Regions from separate parts of the Shewanella sp. SM32 genome, predicted to be linked through region 2. Evidence: predicted binding sites of a transcription regulator. Region 2 holds the regulator's gene; each other region holds the start of a gene.

Region 1 (7,819 bases), on a different contig from region 2:
TCAGGCAGTAATACTTTGAGTTTTCCCTCTTTAATCTGCTGTTTTACAAATAGTTCAGGACCATACAAGATCCCGCCATGGCCTAAGGTCGCCTGAATCGCTCCGTGTAAATCCGTGAGGGTGAGCTTAGTCGGGCCATTAAAATAAAAAGACTCGCCGCTTGGATGCTTTAAATGCCAATTAAACAGCGGCCAGACTTTTATCAGTTGATGGGCTTCAAGATCATCGGGATGCTCAAGTTTAGGTGCCTGAGCCAAATATTCTGGTGTGGCAAACAGGCAATAGTCGAGCTCGCCTAAGGTACTCGACACCCAAGAAGAATCAGGCTGAGCACCGCCAACAATCGCCACATCTATGCCTTTGTCGATCAAATCGACTAACTCATTGCTCTGGGAAATGTGCAAACGGATATCTGGATACAAACGGCCAAACTCATTCAATGCCTGAATAAACACAATGGAAATAATCGAAATCGGCGCGGCGATGCGTAAGGTTCCCTCGGGTTTATCACTGCCTAAACCACTTAGTTCATCAAATTGAGCAACCACACTCTGGTAGCGTTGAAAGAGCGCCAGCCCTTCCTCTGTCAATCGTAACTTGCGGGTGCTGCGCATAAAGAGCTGTTTATCGAGCTTCTCTTCCAACTTCGCTAACTTGCGGCTCACAGTGGCGATGGGCATATCGAGCTCCTTCGCCGCCTGCGAAAAACTGCCCGCATTGACTAAATGCACAAAAAGATAGACAAGTTGTAGTTCAGCGCCTAAATCATCACTCATTGCATATCCTAATTTCACATATTGGGTATTGACGTTAAAACGCTAAATTCACTAAGTGATTGTGTTTTAAATCATTGAATTATTCACTTATACGACCATAGCGCAATAGCCTTAGATTGAAATGGTATGTTATTTTGTGGCGAGTTTTACTGCGCTGGCGCTAAATCTGGCTCTAAAGTGACATAAAAAGAAGCAAGTGCTGTAACTCTGTCCACCAAGAATCATAGCGACAGTAAAATGACGACGGTGGGCGAGTTTATTCAAATTTAATCGTAAGGATGAGTGAGGGAAATGACCATTTTAACCCCTCTGTTTGCCGTCTTCGGGATCATGTTGCTCGGTACACTAGTGCAAAAACTAAAACTCTTGCCCGTCGATACGGATCAAGTGCTAAACCAATATGTCTACTATATTGCGTTCCCTGCAATCATGCTTATCGCCCTCGCCCAGCAGCCGATTGACGAGATTTTGCAATGGGGATTTATTGCGGGCTACAGCACAGCTATGGTAATCACTTATCTTGTCTGCCTTGGGCTATCGCTGATCGCTAACCCTAAACAGCATGCGGTTGCCGCTATTCGAGCCCTCAATGCCACCTTTGGTAATACGGCATTTATTGGTATTCCACTGCTCATCATCCTCTTTCCGCAGCAACAAAGTGCCTTAGTCGCCGCCGCGATTGCCAGCTTATTATCCGTGCTGATGTTTGCCGTCGCCTTAGTCTCGATGGAACTGGCCACTAACACCCAAAGACAACACCACGCCTTAGTCATAATGGCGATGGCGGTCGGTAAAAACCCTATCGTTATTGGTAGCTTAATTGGCGTCGGCATTTCGGCGCTAGAGATAAAACTGCCGTCAGGGCTGGCGCTAATGATCCAGCAAATAGGCAATACCTCAAGCCCCTGCGCCCTATTTGCTATCGGCATGGTACTCGCCAAAGCGATGCGCTACCAGAAAGATAGCAGCGTATTTAGCCCCAAGAATTTTATCGAACTGAGCCTTATCAACCTCTTCAAGCTGGCTATCCAACCTGCACTCGTCTACTTTATGCTTAACCGTTTTGGAGTAAGTGGTGACTACCTGATCATGGGCGTGATCTTGAGCGCACTGCCCACCGCGGCTAGCGTGTACTTACTTGCCCAGCGTTATAACACTCAGGCTTCAACCAGTGCTCAAGGCATTCTATTTGGCACCTTAGTCACTTTCTTCAGTTTACCTATCTTAGAAAGCTTAGTAAGAACCTATGCATAATCAGTTAATTAAAAATATTTACTACCGATAATGCCGATTATTTACCCAAGCCACTTTACTGTATATAAAATCAGTATATACTGTTTATCAATACAGTGGTTTGGTATGTTTTTCGACAGGAATTCACTATGCTTTGCCAACTCAGCATTAATAACTTCGCTATCGTCCGTTTTTTAGAACTGGATTTTCGCCCCGGTATGACCAGCATCACAGGTGAAACTGGTGCGGGTAAATCGATTGCCATCGATGCGCTAGGCCTATGCCTAGGCAATCGCGCCGATGCCAGCAGTGTTCGTCCCGGAGCCAATAAAACCGAGGTCAGCGCCCGCTTTTCCTTGGATGATATTCCATTGGCGAAACGTTGGTTAGAAGATAACGATCTTGAACTCGATGATGAATGCATACTACGTCGGACCATTGGTAGCGATGGCCGTTCACGCGCCTACATCAATGGGAATCCAGTGCCGCTGACGCAACTCAAATTACTGGGTCAGTTGCTCATCGGTATTCACGGCCAACATGCGCACCATGCGATGTTAAAAAGTGAACATCAACTCACCCTGCTCGACAGTTATGCCAACCACAGATTACTTATCGATACGGTTGCCGCCAGCTTTCAACGCTGCAAGCAAATTGAGGCTGACCTAAAACAACTCGAAGCCTCACAGCATGAACGTATTGCCCGTAAGCAATTAGTGCAATATCAAGTAGAAGAACTCGATGAGTTTGATCTTAAAGTTGATGAGTTCGATGAAATTGAGCAAGAGCACAAACGCTTAGCCAATGGCACTGAGTTGATTGACACCTGTCAAGCGAGCTTAGATATACTCACTGAAGGCGAAGAGAACAACATAGAGTCGTTGCTCAATCGAGTCGTTTCCCTCGCCGAAGATCTGCAAAGCTACGATCCTGCATTAAGCAATATCAACACAATGCTCAATGATGCCTTAATCCAAGTGCAAGAAAGTGCCGGCGAATTACAGCACTATTTGAGTAAGCTTGAACTCGATCCAACCCACTTTGCCTATTTAGAAGAACGGCTATCAAAAGCCATGCAACTGGCGCGTAAGCATCATGTTAGCCCGAATAAACTGGCCGAGCATCATTTAGCATTAAAGGCTGAGCTAAGCACCTTAGACAGTGATGAAAGTAAACTTGAAGAAATTCAGCTTCAAGTCGAGGCAAGTAGAGCCGCTTATCTTAGCAATGCGCAAAAGCTCAGCCAAAGCCGTGCCCGCTATGCTAAAGAACTCGACAAACTGGTGACTCAGTCAATCCACGAACTGAATATGCCTAAGGGTAAATTTACGATCGAAGTCAATTTCCACCCCGAGCAAATGTCAGCCAATGGCAGTGACAATATCGAATTTATGGTAACCACTAACCCTGGCCAACCTTTGCAACCGATTTCGAAAGTCGCGTCTGGCGGTGAGCTCTCACGGATAGGGCTAGGGATCCAAGTGATTACCGCGAAGAAAGTTGCCACACCGACATTAATTTTCGATGAGGTGGATGTCGGGATTTCCGGCCCCACCGCAGCAGTGGTGGGCCGCATGTTACGCAGCTTAGGGGAATCGACCCAAGTACTGTGCGTGACTCACTTGCCGCAAGTTGCGGGCAATGGTCATCAACACATGTTTGTCGATAAATTTAATAAGGCAGGCAGTACTGAGACCACAATGAAATCGCTCGATCGTGAGCAGCGTATCCAAGAGCTTGCAAGACTGTTAGGTGGCGATACTATCACCAGCAATACCCTCGCGAACGCAAGGGAACTGCTGCAATAGTAGTATGAATCAGATAACGAATGAGATCGCTAACCGCTTGAATCTACACACTCTATATCACAAGCTAAGGGGCTATATCAAAGCTAAGAATTAGTTGTTGGTCATGCTAACTAACATGTCAGGTTAACTATCATGTTAGGTTAGCGATAATGTTAGCTAACACACCAGACTAGCCCTTGCAGACAAATAAACGAAAACACGCCCGCTAAGACATCGTCAATCATAATGCCAAAGCCACCATGAACTTTGGCATCGAGCCATCGAATAGGCCAAGGCTTGATGATGTCGAAAAAGCGAAATAGACCAAAGCCGACTAACAACCAACCCCAACCTGCTGGTGCCGCTATCATAGTGATCAGTAGCCCAACCACTTCATCCCACACAATCGCACCGTGATCGTGAACACCCATATCTTGAGCGGCTTTACCGCAGATATAAAATCCCGCAAATGCGCTCAATAAGGTTAAGCCGATATACCAAGTGAGCGGTAATGGCGCCATCAATAAATAGAGGGGAACTGCGGCCAAAGTACCGAAGGTGCCAGGCGCTTTAGCGGCGAGCCCGCTACCGAAACCGAGTGCCAAAAAGTGGACAGGATTTTTTAATGACAGGCGCGTTAGCACCTGATCCTTTGACAACCATTTCATTAACATGCTCTTCGCTTAAAAGTGCTCGAAACCGTGATACGGCGGCGTAAACGGCTCACCATCAAGTTGCAACTTGAGCTTACTACCTGCACAAATTTGTCCAACGCGAACAAACTTTGCTCCTGCATGGCTCAACGCTGTCTCAAGCGCACCTTTTTGCGCTTCAGGAACGGTGAACAGCAGTTCATAATCTTCGCCCCCCGTAAGCGCATAACCTAAGGCATGCTCCTCGCTGACGGTATCTTGCATCGCGCGTGAAAGCGGGATGCAATTAACATCCACCACAGCACCAACTGCCGAAGCCTTAAGCACATGACCGATATCCGAGATAAACCCGTCGGAAAGATCGATTGCACTGGAGGCAAGCGAACGCAAAGCTTGACCCGCTAAGACTCTTGGTGTTGGACGATAATGGCGATTAATCAGGAATTCTTTATGCTCGGCTCTGGCCTGTTGCGCGCCGCGAATGATATCCAGACCTAAGGCCGAATCTCCGAGCGTGCCCGTGACATAAATCCAATCACCCGCTTTAGCACCATGACGCGTGAGTGCCTTACCCTGTGGGACTTGGCCGTGCACTGTGATATTAATAGCCCGTGGACCACGAGTCGTATCGCCGCCAATTAAGGCGATGCCATAGTAATCGGCCGCTTCAAATAAACCTTCACTAAAACCACTTAGCCAAGTCTCATCGACTTCGGGTAGTGTTAAGGCAAGCGTCATCCACGCGGGTTCAGCGCCCATGGCAGCCAGATCAGATAAATTTACCGCTAAAGCTTTGTAACCTAAGGCAGCGGGAGGCATATCGGGGAAGAAATGGACATTTTCAACTAAGGTATCACAGGAGATAGCGATCGACTTGTTTTCTGCAGGTTGCACTAAAGCGCAATCGTCACCGATGCCAAGCTTCACATCACGGCGAGTGGGGCCGCGGTTGCTAAAATAACATTCAATTAATTGGAATTCTTTCACTGTACAGTTTGGCACGACTTACATCGGCCACCTTTGTTAGCAATGAAAAACGGTATCCTAAGATACCGTTTGTCTTTATTACTTGCGTGCAACCAGTTTGTCGAGCAGTCCGTTCACAAACTTATGACTCTCGTCCGCACCGAAAGCTTTTGCCAACTCAATCGCTTCGTTAATCGCGACCTTGTATGGCACATCTTTACGGAAAGTCAGCTCATAGGTCGCTAAACGAACTATGGCTTTCTCTACTGGAGACACTTCATCAATCGGGCGTTCCAGATGCGGGATGATCAGCTCATCCAATTGGGTTTTCTTCGTTGCAACGCCTGAAAATAGCTCACGAAAATAAGCTACATCAACACCGTCGAGACTTTGTTCAGTTAAAAACTCATGCTCGACATCGGCAATATTATTCCCGCTTAGTTGCCATGAATAGATGGCTTGAACGGCTAAACGGCGGGCCTTGCGGCGCTCAGAAGGCTTCATTATTTTTCCTACTATAACAACTGTTGTTCAAGTTCTTGCAGAACATTGACCATTTCAAGCAGGCTTAAAGCAGCTTCGCCGCCTTTGTTACCCGCTTTGGTACCTGAACGTTCAATCGCTTGTTCAATGGTATCAGTGGTCAAAACACCGAAAGCAACAGGCAGATCAAATTCTAAAGCAACTTGAGCTAGACCTTTATTACATTCGCCTGCAACAAAATCAAAATGAGGAGTACCACCACGGATCACCGCACCTAATGCGATAATACCGTCGAATTTACCACTGGCAGCTACGCGACGCGCAGCTAGCGGCAACTCAACCGCACCTGGTACACGGACAACAGTGATATTGTCGTCGCTGACTTGGCCAAAACGTTTCAGCGTGTCAAGTGCACCTTCAAGCAAGCTCTCAACTAAAAAGCTGTTGAAACGCGAAATTACAATCGCAACTTTGGCATTTTTCGCTTCGATATTACCTTGAACTACGTTCATTATCTTACCTAATTTAGCTAAAGCACCCAGCTCGGGGCGAAAAGTGGCGACATGATATCACAGCCAATTGCCCAGAGCCCTATGCAAATTATCAGAAATTGTTAATTTTACTTCAGTGTAACTTTGGGTTTCAGTCCGCCACATACTCAGTCACTTCAAGGCCAAAGCCTGAAAGTGAATGGTAGCGTTTAGGCGAGCTGAGCAGACGCATCTTAGTCACGCCAAGGCTAGCGAGGATTTGCGAACCCACACCCACACGGCGCGACGTCCCCTGCCATTTTGCAGAAGCAGGCGCTTGACCTTGATCTTCGGCTTCAAAGGCTTTCACCTTAGAAAGGATTTCACAGGGATGTTCTTGATTCCCGAGTAAAACCAATACGCCACCTTCTGCAGAAATACGCTCCATCGCCTTTTCGAGTGGCCAGCTGCGTTGCTGATCGCGCTCTGAGTGGAGTAAATCGTTGAAGGTATTTTGCAAATGCACGCGCACCAAACAATCTTCTTTCACCTCACCTTTGACTAAGGCAAAGTGCAGTTGATTGTCGATAGTGTCTCTGAAGGTCACCATGTCGAACTCACCGAAACGGGTCGGTAATTTGCATTTAGCTTCACGCACAACCGTGGTTTCTTTGGTGTTGCGATACTCGATTAAAGCCGCGATAGTGCCGATTTTGATGCCATGCAACTCGGAGAAAATCTCCAAATCTGGGCGACGTGCCATAGTGCCGTCTTCGTTCAAAATCTCAACGATAACGCCCGATGGCTCAAGTCCCGCAAGACGGGCTAAATCACAGCCTGCTTCAGTGTGGCCTGCGCGGGTTAATACGCCGCCGTCCTGCGCCATTAACGGGAAGATATGCCCAGGTTGCACTAAATCAGACGCTTTAGCCTCTTTAGCCACTGCCGCTTTCACCGTTACAGCGCGATCGTGGGCCGAAATACCGGTAGTCACACCCTCCGCCGCTTCAATAGAAACCGTAAAGTTAGTCGAGAACTGGGCGTTATTATTCGTCACCATTAAGGGGAGATTTAACTGCTGGCAACGGGCTTTAGTCATGGTCTGGCAAATAAGCCCACGGCCATATTTCGCCATAAAGTTAATCGCTTCTGGCGTGACCATTTCGGCCGCCATGATCAAATCACCTTCGTTTTCTCTGTCTTCGTCATCCATCAAAATAACCATTTTGCCTTGACGAATATCTTCGATGATCTCTTCTATACTGTGCAGCGCCATTGTAGGACCTTATGATTTTGCTGTTATTATGAAATTCTATACCTAAATAACCTAAGCTGCCGATAAGCTTAAGTGAAATAATCTGCTCCTGTGCACTAACGCACAAAGCCGGCACGGGCTAACATTTCCATGGTGACGCCACCGCTCTTGCTGTCCTTGCCATCATAATTCATCA
Region 2 (7,819 bases):
GAAATATCGCCCCATTCGGGCATTATCGTCATCATGCCGCCGATGGATTGACCATTAAGCTGCCATTCTGAGTATTCAATGTCAGGCATGTCACTCGGCATGTTGGTCCAAGGGAAGATTTTGCAGTAAAAGGCTTCTTCAGTACGCGGCTCTTTGCAAGCCAGCTCAACCCAGCAAAGGGTATTGAGTTCACCCTGACGGCGAGCACCTATGTGGTTCTTCGCTTGCCATAAAGCAAAGCGTGCGCCTTCAGGATCGCTCACCTGCGCCATCACGCCCGCATCACCCACAATATGCGGCCCCATGTGCACTTGGCCGCCCGCCGCTTGAATCTCTGCAATGCTGGCATCGATATCATCGACGGCAAAGTAGATACGCCAGTGGCTGGGGATATGTGCTTCTGACTCAGGGATTTGATACATGGCGCCTAAGTCATCTCCCGCTAAATTAAATAGCGAAAAGTGACCTTCAGGGATCGGCATTTCAACCGAGTTCCAACCAAATAACGCTTGGTAAAATGCTGTTGTTCCCTGCCAATCATGGCTTGCAAGTTCAACCCAACATGCATGTCCTTGTGCGTACTGAGTCATTTTCATTATCGGCTCCTTTGTTTTAACAATCATTCGAGTTAAGCCTGAGTTTGTATTTCTGTCCAGTATTCAGGTTAAAAAGATCTGTAAGACAAAACTCAACCGCTAAAGACAAAAAAGCCCTCACATGGAGGGCTTAAATCATCACAACAAATTAGGAATATTGCGGCAGTAAATTTGCCATCGCGAGCAGATGACATGCACCCGTGACTATGCCAAATAACACCACAAGAATAATCAGCGGTGTACCGCCTATCACTCTAAAACCTGTGCTATCGGGGAACAACTGCCGCGATTTATAGGCCATCAGCGCCGGGACAATTACCGCCCATACAGTTGCCGCTAATGCCGCAAAGCCAATCGCCACCAAGAAGCCATCGGGAAACAGTAATCCTAAAATCGTTGGCGGCACAAAGGTCACTAACGCGGTTTTCATTCGGCCAGAGCGTGAATCATCAAAACCAAACAAATCGGCGAGATAATCGAACAAACCTAAGGTCACCCCTAAGAAAGATGAAGCCACAGCCAAGTTGGCAAACAAGGTCAACATACTGTTTAACCAGCTACTCGCCATCACCTCAGACAAAGCGCCCACCAACACACCCATATTGCCGCCTTGGGCAATAATGTCGATAAACTGGCTGCGGGGAATATTGCCCATAGTTGCCGCTAACCAACAGGCATAAATCACCAGTGCGATAAAGGTGCCGACGAAAATCGCCTTGATAATGGTGGAGGAATCTTTGCCGTAATACTTCACTAAGCTGGGAACGTTACCATGGTAACCAAAACTGGCGAGACCAAAGGGCAGCGCCGCCCACAGATAAGGTGAAAAGCTGTTATTACCATCGGGTTCGAGCAACTTAGTCACATCAATTTCGATCAATAAATTGCCGATCGCGAGGAAGAAGGTAATGATCATACCGCCGAGCATAATCGTGGTAATGCGATCCACGGCCTTAGTGCTGATCAACACTATGCTCGCCAATACTATGGCAAACACTAGCCCTGCCACACTTTGCGGTAACTCAATTCCCATGCCCTGCAAGCTGTGATTCACAATCGAGCCACCGCCGCTGATATAGGCATAGGTCAAAATATACAGCACGAACGCGATGGAAACGCCGTTCACTATCCGCCAAAACTGCCCTAAGGTTTGCTTGCTTAAAGTATCGAAGCTAGCACCCGGTTCGAAATGCAAATTGGTTTCGAGTAGCAATAAGCCCGACATCAACATGCAAAACCAAATGCCCAATAACATTAAAATCGAATAGCCAAACCACATACCTGCACCGACCACGGGCAGAGAAAACATCCCAGCACCTACGGTCGTGCCAGCAATAATCATGGCGCCGCCGAGCAAGGACTTACCTGCGGGCTTATGCTTAGCCGCATTCATATGATTTGCCATTAAACTGTATGCTCCGCGGTGACACTCGCCACTATCGTTTGTTTCACTGACGGACGTAATAAGCTATTGGCTTGATCTCGTATGCGATTGATATTGGACTTATCTTGGTTATCCGCTAGATATCCCAATTCTTTGAGCTTAACGCTCAAGGTGCCGTAAAGTTTCTTATCGTAGAACTCTGGCGCAGTAATGCCATGCAAAGCGCCTAAACGCTGGGCAAGTAGATGACTCTCAGACTCAAGTTCTGAGCGCTCCATCTTAGGTCTGTTCGCTAACAGATTGAAGATAATGGCATAGCGTTGCAGAGTTTCGCTCACTGAACTGGCTAACAATAATAGTTGGCTAGTGTGTTCAGGCACGACAGTTAAGGTATCAGTCTCAACCACTAACCCTTGTTCAATGAAGAAATCCAGCACTTGATTGACATAGGCAGGTACATCCTTAATGCCCATGAAGAGTTCGGCTTTCAGCAGTGGATAAAAATCGGCAACGATTGACACAACTTGCTGACGCGGGATCTGCTCATTATGCGTTAAACAACTCGCAATTAATGACGGTACAATAAATAAGTGGATGATATTGTTACGATAGTAAGTCATAGACACTGCCTGACTCGTCTCGATAGACACAATTTCACCTAAAGGATCGGCGCAAACAACAAACTTGTTCAGCTCTAAACCTTGCTGCACTAAATGCTTACCATCACCTTCGGCAACCGAAGTATAAGTAGTGTAAGGCACTTTTTTGAGTAGAGTCAGATACAGATCAAGCTGACGTTCCAGCAGACTGCGCTCTAAGGCATTTTGATCTGTGGCCAACAACACTAAACTCGTCAAGGTCACCGAACTCGCCGCCGCCGCATCGTTAATATTCGTCATCACTCGATTCGCCAGCACGTTTACCGCTGGCGTTAACCAGCTTGGTTTTTGCTCAGGATCATCGGCCAACTCAGTACGCCAGTTTGGCGCGCGCTCATTTAAGAAGTTTTGCAGAGTAATCGGCTCGCCAAAGTTCACATAACCTTGGCCGAAATTACCAAGTTTGCGAATCGCACCAAACACCTGCCACACAGATTCTTTTTTCTTTTTCTTACCACTTAACTCTTTATGATACGTCGCCACTTCCATCACATGGTCATAGCCTAAATACACAGGCACTAGCGTGACTGGACGCTCGATACCGCGCAGCACACTGTTCATCGTCATGGCGATCATGCCAGTTTTCGGCGCCAACAGACGGCCAGTACGTGAACGGCCACCTTCGGAGAAGTATTCCACCGAATAACCTTTAGCAAACAGCTGATCTAAATACTCACGAAATACTGCGGTGTACAGCTTATTGCCATTAAAACTACGGCGGATAAAGAAGGCACCACCGCGACGGAACATAGGTCCCGCGGGCCAGAAATTGAGGTTAATGCCGGCAGCAATGTGCGGCGGAACCATGCCTTGATAATACAAAATATACGATAACAGCAGGTAATCCATGTGGCTGCGATGGCAAGGCACATAAACAATCTCGTGGCCATCGTGGTGTAACTGCCGAACTTGCTCGGCGCCTTTAATGTTGATCCCGCTGTAAAGCTTGTTCCACAGCCAAGTTAAAAAACGCTCGGCAATACGCACTAAACTGTCTGAGTAATCGGCAGCGATTTCATCGAGATACTCAATAGCCGTCTCGCGCGCTTGGGTCTCAGAAATCTTTTTACTGGCGGCTTCTTCTTGAATCGCTTTGCGCAGCGACTCAGATTTGAGTAACGAATGAAACAGTGCTTGGCGGTTTGGCAGCACAGGCCCTGTCATTACCTTACGTTGACGACGGAAATGCACGCGCGCAACCCGTGCTAACTTATGGGCAATCCCCATGTCGGTGCCATGTTCGTCAGCCATGTAACGCAGGGATACGGCATTCGAAAACTGCACGAAGTTATGTCGACCTAAGAACAGAATCATCAAGCACTTGCGCAACCAAGTCGGGTTTTCCCGCTCAAATACGGCCGCCTTCATAGTGTCGTCTTCTTTCCCTGGCGTGCGACCCCAATACAAGCTCACGGGCACCAGTTGAATATCCAATTCAGGACGTTCCTTATGCACGGCTAACAAACGCATAAAGCATTCGAGGAAAGGCTCATTACCAGCACGTTCGCCAAACAGTGGCTTACGTCCTTGAAGACAGACAACCCGAGGCGCAGTCACACCATTAGCCACTAGAGGCTCATAAGGGCTTGGTAAACCTAACTTAGCCGTTATTTCGCTCAAAGCAGCTATGTCACTAAGGGATTCAGTTTTCATCACATAAACAAGGGGTCTGGAAGCATCCAGATTCAGATCGGCAAAGGGATCCTGAGGCACCACAATAGTGTGCACTAAGTGTTTTTGGATCCAACGTAATGATTTCAACCAAAGAGAGTCGTGTTTAGGCATTATTCTTATGCAATTAAGTGCGTTTACTAGCCCGATAGAATACCAGACTATGGGCAATATTCGCTAATTCTCTCCAACATAGCTAAAAAGTGGTTAATACTTGCGCTGCAAATAATACTGTATATACTAACAGTAACTGTATAGAAAAACAGGAAACACCATGAGACCTTTGACGCCACGCCAAGCTGAAATTTTAGAGCTAATTAAACGAAATATTGCCGATACTGGCATGCCACCCACTCGGGCAGAAATCGCAACCCGTTTAGGTTTTAAGAGCGCCAATGCGGCTGAAGAACACCTTAAAGCGTTGGCAAAAAAGGGCTGCATTGAGATCATGCCAGGCACATCTCGAGGCATTCGTCTGCCTGCGGAAATCGAAGATTTGACTGAAACAGGTTTACCGCTCATCGGCCAAGTGGCCGCAGGTGAACCTATCCTCGCCCAAGAACATGTTGAACAGTACTACCAAGTCGACCCAAGCATGTTCCATCCCGCCGCCGATTTTTTACTGCGAGTAAAGGGTGACAGCATGAAGAATATCGGCATTCTCGAAGGTGATTTGCTGGCAGTTCATAAAGTAGAACAAGCTAGAAATGGTCAAGTGGTTGTCGCTAGAGTCGATGACGATGTCACTGTTAAACGTTTCGAAAAAAAAGGTAATGTGGTCTATCTACATGCCGAAAATGAAGATTACTCCCCGATTAAAGTGGATTTAGGCTTCCAAAGTTTAACAATTGAAGGACTCGCCGTCGGTGTGATCCGTAATGGAGATTGGCTATGAATAAACTACTTGGCAATGCCCCCCGCCATCCGGGCTTGTGGCTCGATGAAGTCCGTGATGCCGACTATGACTGGCACCATGCGCCTATCGCCTGTATGCCAACTAAGACTCAAGGTCGCCAAGAATTAATTCATCTGAGTGCACAACTCGCTCAGTTAAGCCAACAGGGCCGTTGGTTAGTGCTCATCAACCCACCAAGTATTGGCTACAAGCAAATGCTTGCCAGCGCAGGTGTGCGTATGGATAGAGTTTTGCTGGTACATGCTAAAGATGAAGTCGAAACCCTGTGGGCGATGGAAAAAGCCCTGACAAGTGGTACGTCCAGTGCAGTCATTACTTGGACTCAATCATTAGATGCGCGGGATAATCGACGCCTACAAATCGTGGCTAAAAGTGCCCGAGCTATGGGCATAGTGCTTGAAGACGTAAACAGTCACTTACATGCCGACGTACGCATTGAGCAAGGCAATCTCTTCGGTCAGCAATCTTTTTTTAGCGCTGTACACTAAATATTCATTTAATTTTTTACCTTGAAAGCCGCCTCACCTATGAATGTGAGGCTTTTTTTTGGCAATTTTTCAGATAATTAGATAAATAAGTGATCTTGATCAATATTTAAACAGCAAGTATGGTTGGTTAAGTCGGTGATGATATATCACCTTCCGTGGTCAATGAATCGAGTATTTATCGAACTCGAAGCGCCACTAAAAATAGAGAACAGATTTATTTCAGCAGTATGTGCCAGCGTGGCTAATTACCAGCAGTAACAATACTTGATTAAAAGTAACAGCCGCCAACGCACGTTGAAGTCAAAAAAGCTTTTTTGGGAACTGAAGAGTTTGCATAGAGTTGAGACTTACTGTGTTGCTCTTCTTTGTAGTTGCTATTCGCAATTGGCAGAGGAGAAGTCTTGTGAAGCAATTGTTGTATTGTTTACTCGTGGTGCTTTTCGCACCACCGTTGACCGCCGCAGACATGCGGTTCAACATGACCCCTGGCGTGACCGAGATCAGTGGCAAGGTTTATCACTTGCACATGACCATCTTGTATATCTGCTGCGCAATAGGCCTAGTGGTCTTTGGCGTCATGATTTACGCCATGATCAACCACAGAAAATCCAAAGGCGCTGTCGCGTCCCACTTTCACGAAAGCACTAAAGTTGAAATCGCTTGGACGATTCTGCCATTTATCATTTTGATCTTAATGGCGATTCCAGCGACAAAAACTTTAATCGCAATGGAAGATCCCAGTAACGCCGATCTCACCGTAAAAGTGACGGGGTCCCAATGGAAATGGCATTACAGCTATTTCGATCAAGATATTGATTTTTATAGCATACTGACAACACCCAGAGCACAAATCGAAGGCACCGAAACCAAGGGTGAAAACTATCTATTGGAAGTCGATAAACCGCTCGTTCTACCGATAAACCGCAAAATCCGCTTTCTGATGACTTCAGAGGATGTCATCCATTCTTGGTGGGTACCCGCCTTTGCCATTAAGAAAGATGCCAACCCTGGATTTATCAATGAGGCCTGGACTCGCATCGACAAACCCGGCATTTATCGTGGTCAATGCGCCGAACTCTGCGGTAAAGACCATGGTTTTATGCCTATCGTAGTACAAGCCTTACCCGAAGCCGAGTTTGAGGCTTGGGTCACAGAGCAAAAACAAGCCGCAGGTGCTGCGGCTGAAGCCGCTCAAGCCGCTTTATCACAAACCCTAAGTAAAGAAGAGTTGATGACTCTAGGCGAACAAGTTTACCTCGGGCACTGCGCAGCCTGCCACCAGCCCAATGGCGAAGGATTGCAAGGCGTATTTCCGCCCCTTAAAGGTAGCCCGATTGCAACGGGACCGCTCAGCGGCCACCTTGAAATTGTGCTCAACGGTAAAACGGGTACAGCCATGCAAGCGTTTAGTAAACAATTGACTGCACAAGAAATCGCGGCAGTGACTACCTACGAGCGTAATGCTTGGGGCAATAATACTGGAGATGCAGTGCAAGCCAAAGACGTCAACGAGTACATGAACGGCAATTCTGCACAAACATCCGCCGCGGTACCAAGCAGTACAACCCCGACACCCGCTCCTGCAAAAGACGTCTCAGCTGCAGTCGATCCCGCAAGCCTCCCCACACTCAGCCATGACGCCCTCATGGCCGAAGGTGAAACTGTCTACGCGACCTTCTGTGCTGCCTGCCATCAAGTGACAGGTGCAGGAATACCACCCGCCTTCCCCGCGCTAGTGGGTAGTGCTATCGCCATTGGACCAGTCGCCAATCACATCGATATTGTGATGCACGGCAAAACGGGCACGGCTATGCAGGCATTTGGCAAACAGCTTAGCCCACAGCAACTTGCAGCAGTCATTACCTATGAACGCAATGCTTGGGGTAACAATACCGGCGATACAGTGCAACCTGCTGATATCGCAAGTCATGGACAGTAGGGGATAATGATGAGCACTACGACTCAAGATCAAACCGCAGCCCATGATGACCATCATCATGGTGCGCCAAAGGGCATCATGCGCTGGCTGCTAACCACCAACCATAAAGACATAGGTACTTTGTATTTATGGTTCAGCTTCATTATGTTCTTAACCGGTGGCGCTA
Region 3 (7,819 bases), on a different contig from region 2:
GCGGGTTTGCAGTGGTTGCAGATGAAGTACGATCCCTTGCCTCTAAGACTCACCAATCAACCGAAGAAATTAAATTGATGATCGCCAATGTGCAAAATGGCACTCAAAGCGCTGTGGCAGCGATTAATATCGGTAATGAAAAGGCTATCTCAAGCGTAGAAGCCGCCAGTAATGCCGGTGAAGCCTTAGCGCATATTGCAGAAATGGTCAGCCAAATTAGTGAGATGAACAATCAAATCGCCCTCGCGGCTAAAGCGCAAACCACTATGGCCAACGAGAGCCATCAAAATATTCAACACATTGCCGAACAGTCGGAGGAAAGTCTACGAACCACTGATGAAATCTACGCAGCAAGCGTACAACTCTCGTCAATGGCGAGTAATCTCACGGCGCTGGTCAGCCGCTTTAAACTGTAATTTTTGAGGGTGAAAGCTTTTATATAAGTTACCTTTTGTAAATCAGTGATGTTTGAAAAGTCCCCTCTAACGAATAAGGGAGCATAAACCTGCCGCAGTGATTATCTGAATTCAGGTGCTCCCTTATATTTAAACAGCAAAGCTAGCACTGATTAGCAGCGCTTAACCACTAAGCCTCTTGCCGCGCGTAAGTTGACTAACATAGGTAACATCAACGCAAGGATCACTATCAGCATCCCTACCAATTGAATTTCCGTCACCGCCTGCCCCATGGCTAACGCCGTTAATGCTGCAAAAACGGGCACGAGATTAAAAAAAATCGATGCCTTAGCGGGGCCAAGCGCCTTAACACCGTTAATCCAAAACAGATAACCGAGCACAGTGGCGAACAAACCTATGTAGAGCACGCTAGAAAAAGCCGTTGCCGACAGTTCCATCAACTCCAGCCAAGGGTGAAACTCACCTCGGCCAAGCCCAACCACGGACATAGACACACTGGCAGCTATCATACTCAGCAAGGTAAAGGGCAACACAGGCAACCAATGGCCGACCCGTTGCGAACAAATGGTATAACCACTCCACGCCAACATGCCGGCGGCAATCATCACATAACCTTGGTTAAAACTAAAGTTGAGCAACTGCTGCACACTACCGTTGGTGATCACTAGCAGTACGCCCGCCAATCCACCCACTAAGCTAAACACTTGTTGTCTGCTGAGCCATTCACGCTGTAATAGCGCATTGACGATTGAAGTCACCAGCGGGCTGAGCGCCATAATCAAGGCACCATTGGCAGCAGAGGTATGCTGCAGGCCATTAAATAACGCCAGATTTAAGCCGCCCACACCAATCACACCCACTAACGCTATGACAATATATTGCACCAAACTCAATTTGGGCCAAGCCTGACGAGTAAAAACGATATATAACGCTAGAGTCACAGCCGCAATGGTAAAACGCCAGAAGACGAGGGACTCTCCTGACATCTCCTCCAGCACTCGCTTAGCAATCGGAAACACACTGCCCCAGCTAAAAACGCAAATCAGTAGACAAACGAATGTCATGTAAGGTGTATGGGATTTCATATCGGCCTCTAGGGAGGTAATTGGGATTGAGCTTAGTTTATAAGTTTCATATATTATTAAAACCAACAAGATTGAGAGCTTAAATTCCAAATATGAAACTTAATTATTCCTTAGACGATATGCGCTTATTTTGGGTGGTGGCACAGCAAGGGAGTTTTAAGCTCGCGGCGCAGCACTTAGGCATTCCACCTTCAACCTTAAGCCGTCGAATCAATCTGTTAGAACAATCCTTAGGTCTGCGTTTACTGCACAGAGACGCCCATAGAGTCAACCTTACCGCCACAGGTCAGCGGTATCTCGAACGCTGCGGCCCGCTATTTATCGAGTTAAACCAGGTATCTGGTGAGTTGCATGCGGATAAACATCAAGCGGTTGGCAAATTGCGGATCTCGGCGCCCATCAATACAACCTATCGCTGGCTAGGTGAATCACTCAACGCCTTCCAACGGCATTATCCCAATATTGATATCGATTTAAGTCTGTCGAACATGAATATCGATGTCAGTGAAAACGCCATCGATATCGCCTTTCGAGTGGGCGAACCTAAAGATCCCGATTGGATTGCAAGGCCACTTACCACGATTAGCTTTGTACTTTGCACCAGCACATCGGCAACGCAGTGGCATGCGCTGCAATCCATTGAAGAGCTGGATCAGCATCCGGTTATCATCGCCAAGCCCACAAAAACGTGGCGTTTACAGCACAATAGCACAGGGCAAAATGTCGAGTTTGAACCAATGGGGAATATCAAACTAGCCGTCGATGATATGGCGATTGCCTGTCAGGCCGTGGTGGCGGGGCTTGGGATTGGACTCATACCCATCAGCATGGCGAGTGAACAGATACGAAGTGGCAAACTCATTCAAATACTGCCCGAGTGGCAAGGTATTCCGCGCACCGCCTACTTGATGTATCGCGATCGGGACAACCTGCCCTTACGGGTCAGACTGTTAATTGATTTTATGCTGGCAAATCCACCCGAGGCTTATTGAGCCAATATAGGCTATTGTGCTCCACCCACTAGAGAGCTAAATCCAGCTGAGTCTGGCCGTTTAAGCTTGTGGCGACGACAAGAGTAGAATCAGTAAGGCCAACTGAAATCCCCAATAGACGAATGCCACGGCCTTCTTGCCTTTCCATAGCCTGTGCGAGTAGCTCATAGAACATTACAATCGAGACTTCATCGCTGCGGTGCTCAATTGTAGTCTGCTTGAAATCGTTAAACTTAAGTTTGACCACCTGTTTATGTATTTTGCGTTCCTTAGCACTGCGACTTAAACGCAACGACAGTTCTTGGATCAAACTCGGCATCACCTGCTGGCACTGCTCTAAGCTATAAATATCCTTTGCTAACGTGGTTTCAACACCCACTGATTTGCGCTCTCTGTCGGCAGAAATACCCCGTTCATCTATGCCTTGGGAACGCTCAATCAACACGCCACCAAACTTACCGAATCGCGCTAAGAGCTCAGGTTTAGAATAAGCTTGCACATCACCACAGGTATTGAGCCCGAGCGAAGAGAGCTTTTCTGCGGTGACTTTACCAACACCGGGAATTTTACGCAGCGATAAGGTCTTAACAAACTCAGAAAGCGTCTCTGGCGTAATGACATATTGGCCGTTTGGCTTGTTCAGATCCGAGGCGACCTTAGCTAAAAATTTTACTGGTGCGATACCCGCCGATGCGGTTAAACCCGTTTCGGCTAAGATATCGCGACGAATCGCTTGGGCAATCAAGGTCGCAGAGCCCTTATATTGTTGGCACTCACTCACATCCAAATAAGCTTCATCTAAGGAAAGCGGCTCAATTAATTGGGTATATCTGGAAAATATTTCACGAATTTGTAGCGACACTTCTTTGTAAACCTGCATCCGGCCTGGTACTAAAATCAGCTCAGGGCACAACTTAAAGGCATAAGCCGTCGCCATTGCTGAACGTACACCGAATTTACGTGCCTCGTAACTGCAAGTACTAATAACACCGCGACGGTCGCTACTGCCACCCACAGCTAAAGGCTTGCCACGGTACTCAGGAAAGTCGCGCATTTCCACTGCAGCAAAATAGCAGTCCATATCGATATGAATAATTTTTCGCACGTTGAATTCCTCCAACGCCAAAATACTGTATATAAAAACAGTAATCAAGTATTCCTGATAGATTTGGGCCAATAAGATGTGGCCTAGCGCTGGAAAAGAGAACAAGACAAGTGTGAGGAACAACAGACATGCTTAATAACTGAGTTTCCTAGGCCATTACACTCAGTGACCTAGGTATTTACTCAACCTAACAATCTAAGGCTCACATCTTAGTTTGCAGGTAGTTTTGCAATCCAACACGGTCAATAAGCCCAAGTTGTTTTTCGAGCCAATACATATGGTCAGACTCTGTATCGTCGAGTAATACTTCAAGGATTTCGCGGGTCTGGTAATCTTGCTTCTGCTCACACAGTGCAATCACTTTGCGCAAATCGTCCGCGACCTTGTATTCATAGGCGAGATCATTACGTAGCATTTCTTCTACATCTTTACCTATGTTCAATGCCTCACGGGCGGCAACATTGGGTGTACCTTCGAGGAATAAAATGCGCTGCACTAATTTGGCTGCATGGGCTTTCTCATCATCTGACTCATGGGCGATACGCTCATAGAGTTCTTTCAGGCCCCAATCTTCGTACATATGGGCATGGACAAAATACTGATCCATTGCCGAGAGTTCTCCCGTTAGGAGTCGATTTAACGCATCGAGGACGTCTTTATCGCCTTTCATATTTTGCTCCTATTGGTCGCTAATTTGCGATTGTAGATAATTTTGAATACCGGTTAGCGTAATGAGCTCTTGCTGCGACTCAAGCCAATCTAAGTGCTCTTCTTCGTCTTCGAGAATATCTTCCAGCAGATCGCGGCTCACATAGTCCTGTTCAGCTTCACACAAGCTGATCGCATCACGCAGCAATGTAAGCTGCTCTTGCACCATGGCCAGATCGCAATCGAGCATCTCTTGGCTATGTTCACCAATGCGAAGTTTTTCGAGTTGTTGCAGATTAGGCAGACCTTCCAAAAACAGCACTCGCTCGATGAGCTTATCGGCATGCTTCATATCTTGGATGGATTTTTTGTATTCGACGTGGTTTAACTTCTCTAAGCCCCAATGTTTAAACATGCGGGCATGGAGGAAATATTGATTGATGGCGGTCAACTCACAGGTAAGCACCCGATTCAGTTGCCCAACCACTTTAGGATGACCTTTCATAAGTTACTATCCTTGGTAAGCGTGAAAAGATTGATCTAAATCAAGCTTCTAGCCTAGTACAATTTATCGACCAACTCAAATTATCTTTATATTTCACTCACTTAATGATGAAAAGCATTCTCATTCCTGCTTAGATTAACTTGCTATCCCACTCTAATCCCAAGGATAAATCTCAAATGATTAACCCGTGTAAGAAAATACGAGGCAAAAAATAGCTCCCTAAATCGGAGGCTATGATCGAATCAAGACTATTTAGATAATGCGGTCTTTCGTTAACTTCTCACGACGTGCTTCTTCAGCGGCCATACGACGTTTACGTTTGTCACAAGGGTCATCACAATCACACGCTTTTTCAATCCCTAGAACACCTAAACCGCCACAACTTCCTTCAACGGCTTTGCGCTTGATGAGATAACCAATCGACATGAGCAAAAAGAAGACTAACAAGATCACAAATGCCGCGATAAAAGAGGTCATGGTTTACTCCAAAAACTAAATAAGGAAAGGCTTGAAGGCGTCGCTGTAATAGACCTTAAATCCGTCGCCTTGCTTTTCGATTAGCATTATCGCCAAGTGTTCCTTCTTGGCAAGCTCCAATGATGCTTCTGTGCCCAAAACCATCATGGCCGTCGCAAAACCGTCGGCCGTCATACAATTTTGATGCAATACAGTCACGGATGCTAACTTATGATTTATCGGCAAACCAGTACGCGGATCGATTATATGCGTAAAACGTTGGCCGTCTTCTTCATAATAATTACGATAGTCGCCAGAGGTCGCCATCGCCATAGTACCAGGTGCAATAACCTGCTGTACGGCTTCAGAGCCATCATTGGTCGGTTGCTCTATAGCAACACGCCAAGAGCTTCCATCACCTTTGGCACCTTTGATACTCAGTTCGCCACCGATTTCAACTAAATACCCTGTCGCGTGGTATTTATCAAGAATGGAAGCGATCTTATCAACCCCAAATCCCTTCGCGATTGATGATAAATCTACATATAAATAGGTGTTGTGCTTACTTAGACGGTTGCCTTCAATGGAAAGTTCACTAATCCCTGTTTTGGCTTTAGCCGCATCAATATCAGCCTGTGTCGGAACTTTCGTTGGACGCTTATCAGGTCCAAAACCCCACAGATTAACTAAAGGACCTAAGGTAATATCAAGTGCCTTATCCGTCACTTGATATAAACGTATTCCCTCTTGCACCACTTTTATGGTATCCGGTGAGACTTCAACACTTTGCTCCAATGGCAATTGGTTGAAACGGGATAATTCTGAATTAGGCCGATAGGTCGACATCTGGTCATTGACTAGCTCAAGGGCTAAATCAATCTCCGCTTGAAGTAACTGCGCCGTCGGCATCTGCTCATTCGGGACGACTTTAATGTGATAAGTCGTGCCCATAGTGCTGCCGGCCAACGAAATGACTTCGTTTTGCTTTGAACAGGCTGAAACAAAAAAGGCCAGTCCCACGAGGACTAGCCAGTTAAATGAATACTTTAACGCTGAGGTATTGATCTTTAAGGTCTGAAACATAGTGACCTACTACTCTTATTTGGGCCCTTAAATGCAAAAGTTGCAGATGAAAGGTTAACCTCAACATCTGCAACTTTTCTATCTAGGACTAATGAACATTAGCCGCCGAAGTCATCCAACAGGATGTTTTCGTCTTCGACACCAAGATTTTTCAACATACCAATGACGGCAGCGTTCATCATTGGAGGTCCACACATGTAGAACTCACAATCTTCTGGAGCATCATGGTTTTTCAGATAGTTTTCATACAATACGTTATGAATAAAACCTGTGTAACCATCCCAGTTATCCTCTGGTTGAGGATCTGAAAGTGCCACATGCCATACGAAGTTATCATTCTCAGCCGCTAGGCCGTCGAAATCTTCTACGTAGAACATTTCACGCTTAGAACGTGCACCGTACCAGAAGCTCATCTTACGTTTAGACTGAAGACGCTTCAGTTGGTCGAAGATATGTGAACGCATTGGCGCCATACCCGCACCACCGCCGATAAACACCATTTCTGCATCGGTATCTTTCGCGAAGAATTCACCGAATGGGCCAGAAATTGTCACTTTATCGCCAGCTTTTAAGCTCCAAATGTAAGATGACATCTTACCGCAAGGCAGAGTCAAGTTACGTGGTGGAGGCGTAGCAATACGCACGTTCAGCATAATAATACCGAACTCTTCTGGGTAGTTAGCCATTGAGTATGCACGGATAGTTTCTTCATCAACCTTAGATTCAAGATTGAAGAAACCGAAGTGTTCCCAGTCGCCACGGTATTGTGCAGGTACATCAAAATCTGCATATTTAATATGATGAGCAGGTGCTTCGATTTGAATATAACCGCCAGCACGGAATGGTACAGACTCGCCATCAGGAATTTGCAGCTTCAGTTCTTTAATGAAAGTGGCTTTGTTATCGTTAGAGATAACTTCACATTCCCATTTCTTGATACCGAAGATTTCTTCGTCAAGCTCGATTTCCATATCGTTCTTAACGTTAACCTGACAAGAAAGACGACAACCTTTACGGGCATCACCTTTGCTGATGTGGTCAAGTTCCGTTGGCAGAATATCGCCGCCGCCAGACTTAATCACCACGCGACATTGGCCACATGAGCCACCGCCACCACACGCACTCGATACGAAGATACCGCTGTTAGCCAAAACGCCTAACAACTTACCGCCCGCACCGGTTGTAATCGCTTTTTCAGGATCGTCATTAATGCCGATCGTGATGTCACCACTAGCCACTAACTTAGACTTAGCGAATAAAATCACTAATACCAAGATGAGGACGATAGCAGTAAACATACTCACACCGAGGTAAACCTCGAGCGGAGTAGATTTAAAAATACCAAGAATATCCATTAACTTATCCTTAGAAGGTCCAATTCAAGAAGCCGTTATGTGTCTCTTACAGAGACACACCTGAAAACGACATGAAACCTAAGGCCATCAAACCAGCGGTGATAAAGGTAATCCCTAAACCACGTAGGCCGTTAGGCACGTCGGCATACTTCAGCTTCTCACGGATACCGGCCA

The links. Region 2 encodes LexA, which represses DNA repair genes until DNA is damaged. Its sites were predicted from a motif close to TACTGTATNNNNATACAGTA; they were not measured.
Region 1: a site for LexA is predicted at 2,109-2,128, ahead of recN (DNA repair protein RecN). Genes of this name have one in related genera too.
Region 3: a site for LexA is predicted at 3,622-3,641, ahead of dinB (DNA polymerase IV). Genes of this name have one in related genera too.

What each region holds. Positions count from the first base shown of each region.
Region 1 is NZ_JAKKRO010000019.1:9,708-17,526, forward strand. It holds gene lldR (LysR family transcriptional regulator LldR) at 1-776, opposite strand, end outside; gene L5M10_RS09910 (AEC family transporter) at 1,068-2,030, shown strand; gene recN (DNA repair protein RecN) at 2,159-3,817, shown strand; gene L5M10_RS09920 (phosphatidylglycerophosphatase A) at 3,970-4,464, opposite strand; gene thiL (thiamine-phosphate kinase) at 4,480-5,436, opposite strand; gene nusB (transcription antitermination factor NusB) at 5,515-5,919, opposite strand; gene ribE (6,7-dimethyl-8-ribityllumazine synthase) at 5,931-6,410, opposite strand; gene ribBA (bifunctional 3,4-dihydroxy-2-butanone-4-phosphate synthase/GTP cyclohydrolase II) at 6,541-7,644, opposite strand; gene L5M10_RS09945 (riboflavin synthase) at 7,740-7,819, opposite strand, start outside.
Region 2 is NZ_JAKKRO010000030.1:20,764-28,582, forward strand. It holds gene L5M10_RS13375 (VOC family protein) at 1-596, opposite strand, end outside; gene mtr (tryptophan permease) at 745-2,001, opposite strand; gene plsB (glycerol-3-phosphate 1-O-acyltransferase PlsB) at 2,001-4,424, opposite strand; gene lexA (transcriptional repressor LexA) at 4,585-5,205, shown strand; gene L5M10_RS13395 (cell division inhibitor SulA) at 5,202-5,714, shown strand; gene coxB (cytochrome c oxidase subunit II) at 6,118-7,653, shown strand; gene ctaD (cytochrome c oxidase subunit I) at 7,663-7,819, shown strand, end outside.
Region 3 is NZ_JAKKRO010000015.1:61,054-68,872, forward strand. It holds gene L5M10_RS08415 (methyl-accepting chemotaxis protein) at 1-416, shown strand, start outside; gene L5M10_RS08420 (DMT family transporter) at 569-1,501, opposite strand; gene L5M10_RS08425 (LysR family transcriptional regulator) at 1,594-2,493, shown strand; gene dinB (DNA polymerase IV) at 2,522-3,598, opposite strand; gene bfr (bacterioferritin) at 3,801-4,268, opposite strand; gene bfr (bacterioferritin) at 4,278-4,751, opposite strand; gene nqrM ((Na+)-NQR maturation NqrM) at 5,004-5,228, opposite strand; gene L5M10_RS08450 (FAD:protein FMN transferase) at 5,244-6,290, opposite strand; gene nqrF (NADH:ubiquinone reductase (Na(+)-transporting) subunit F) at 6,389-7,645, opposite strand; gene nqrE (NADH:ubiquinone reductase (Na(+)-transporting) subunit E) at 7,692-7,819, opposite strand, start outside.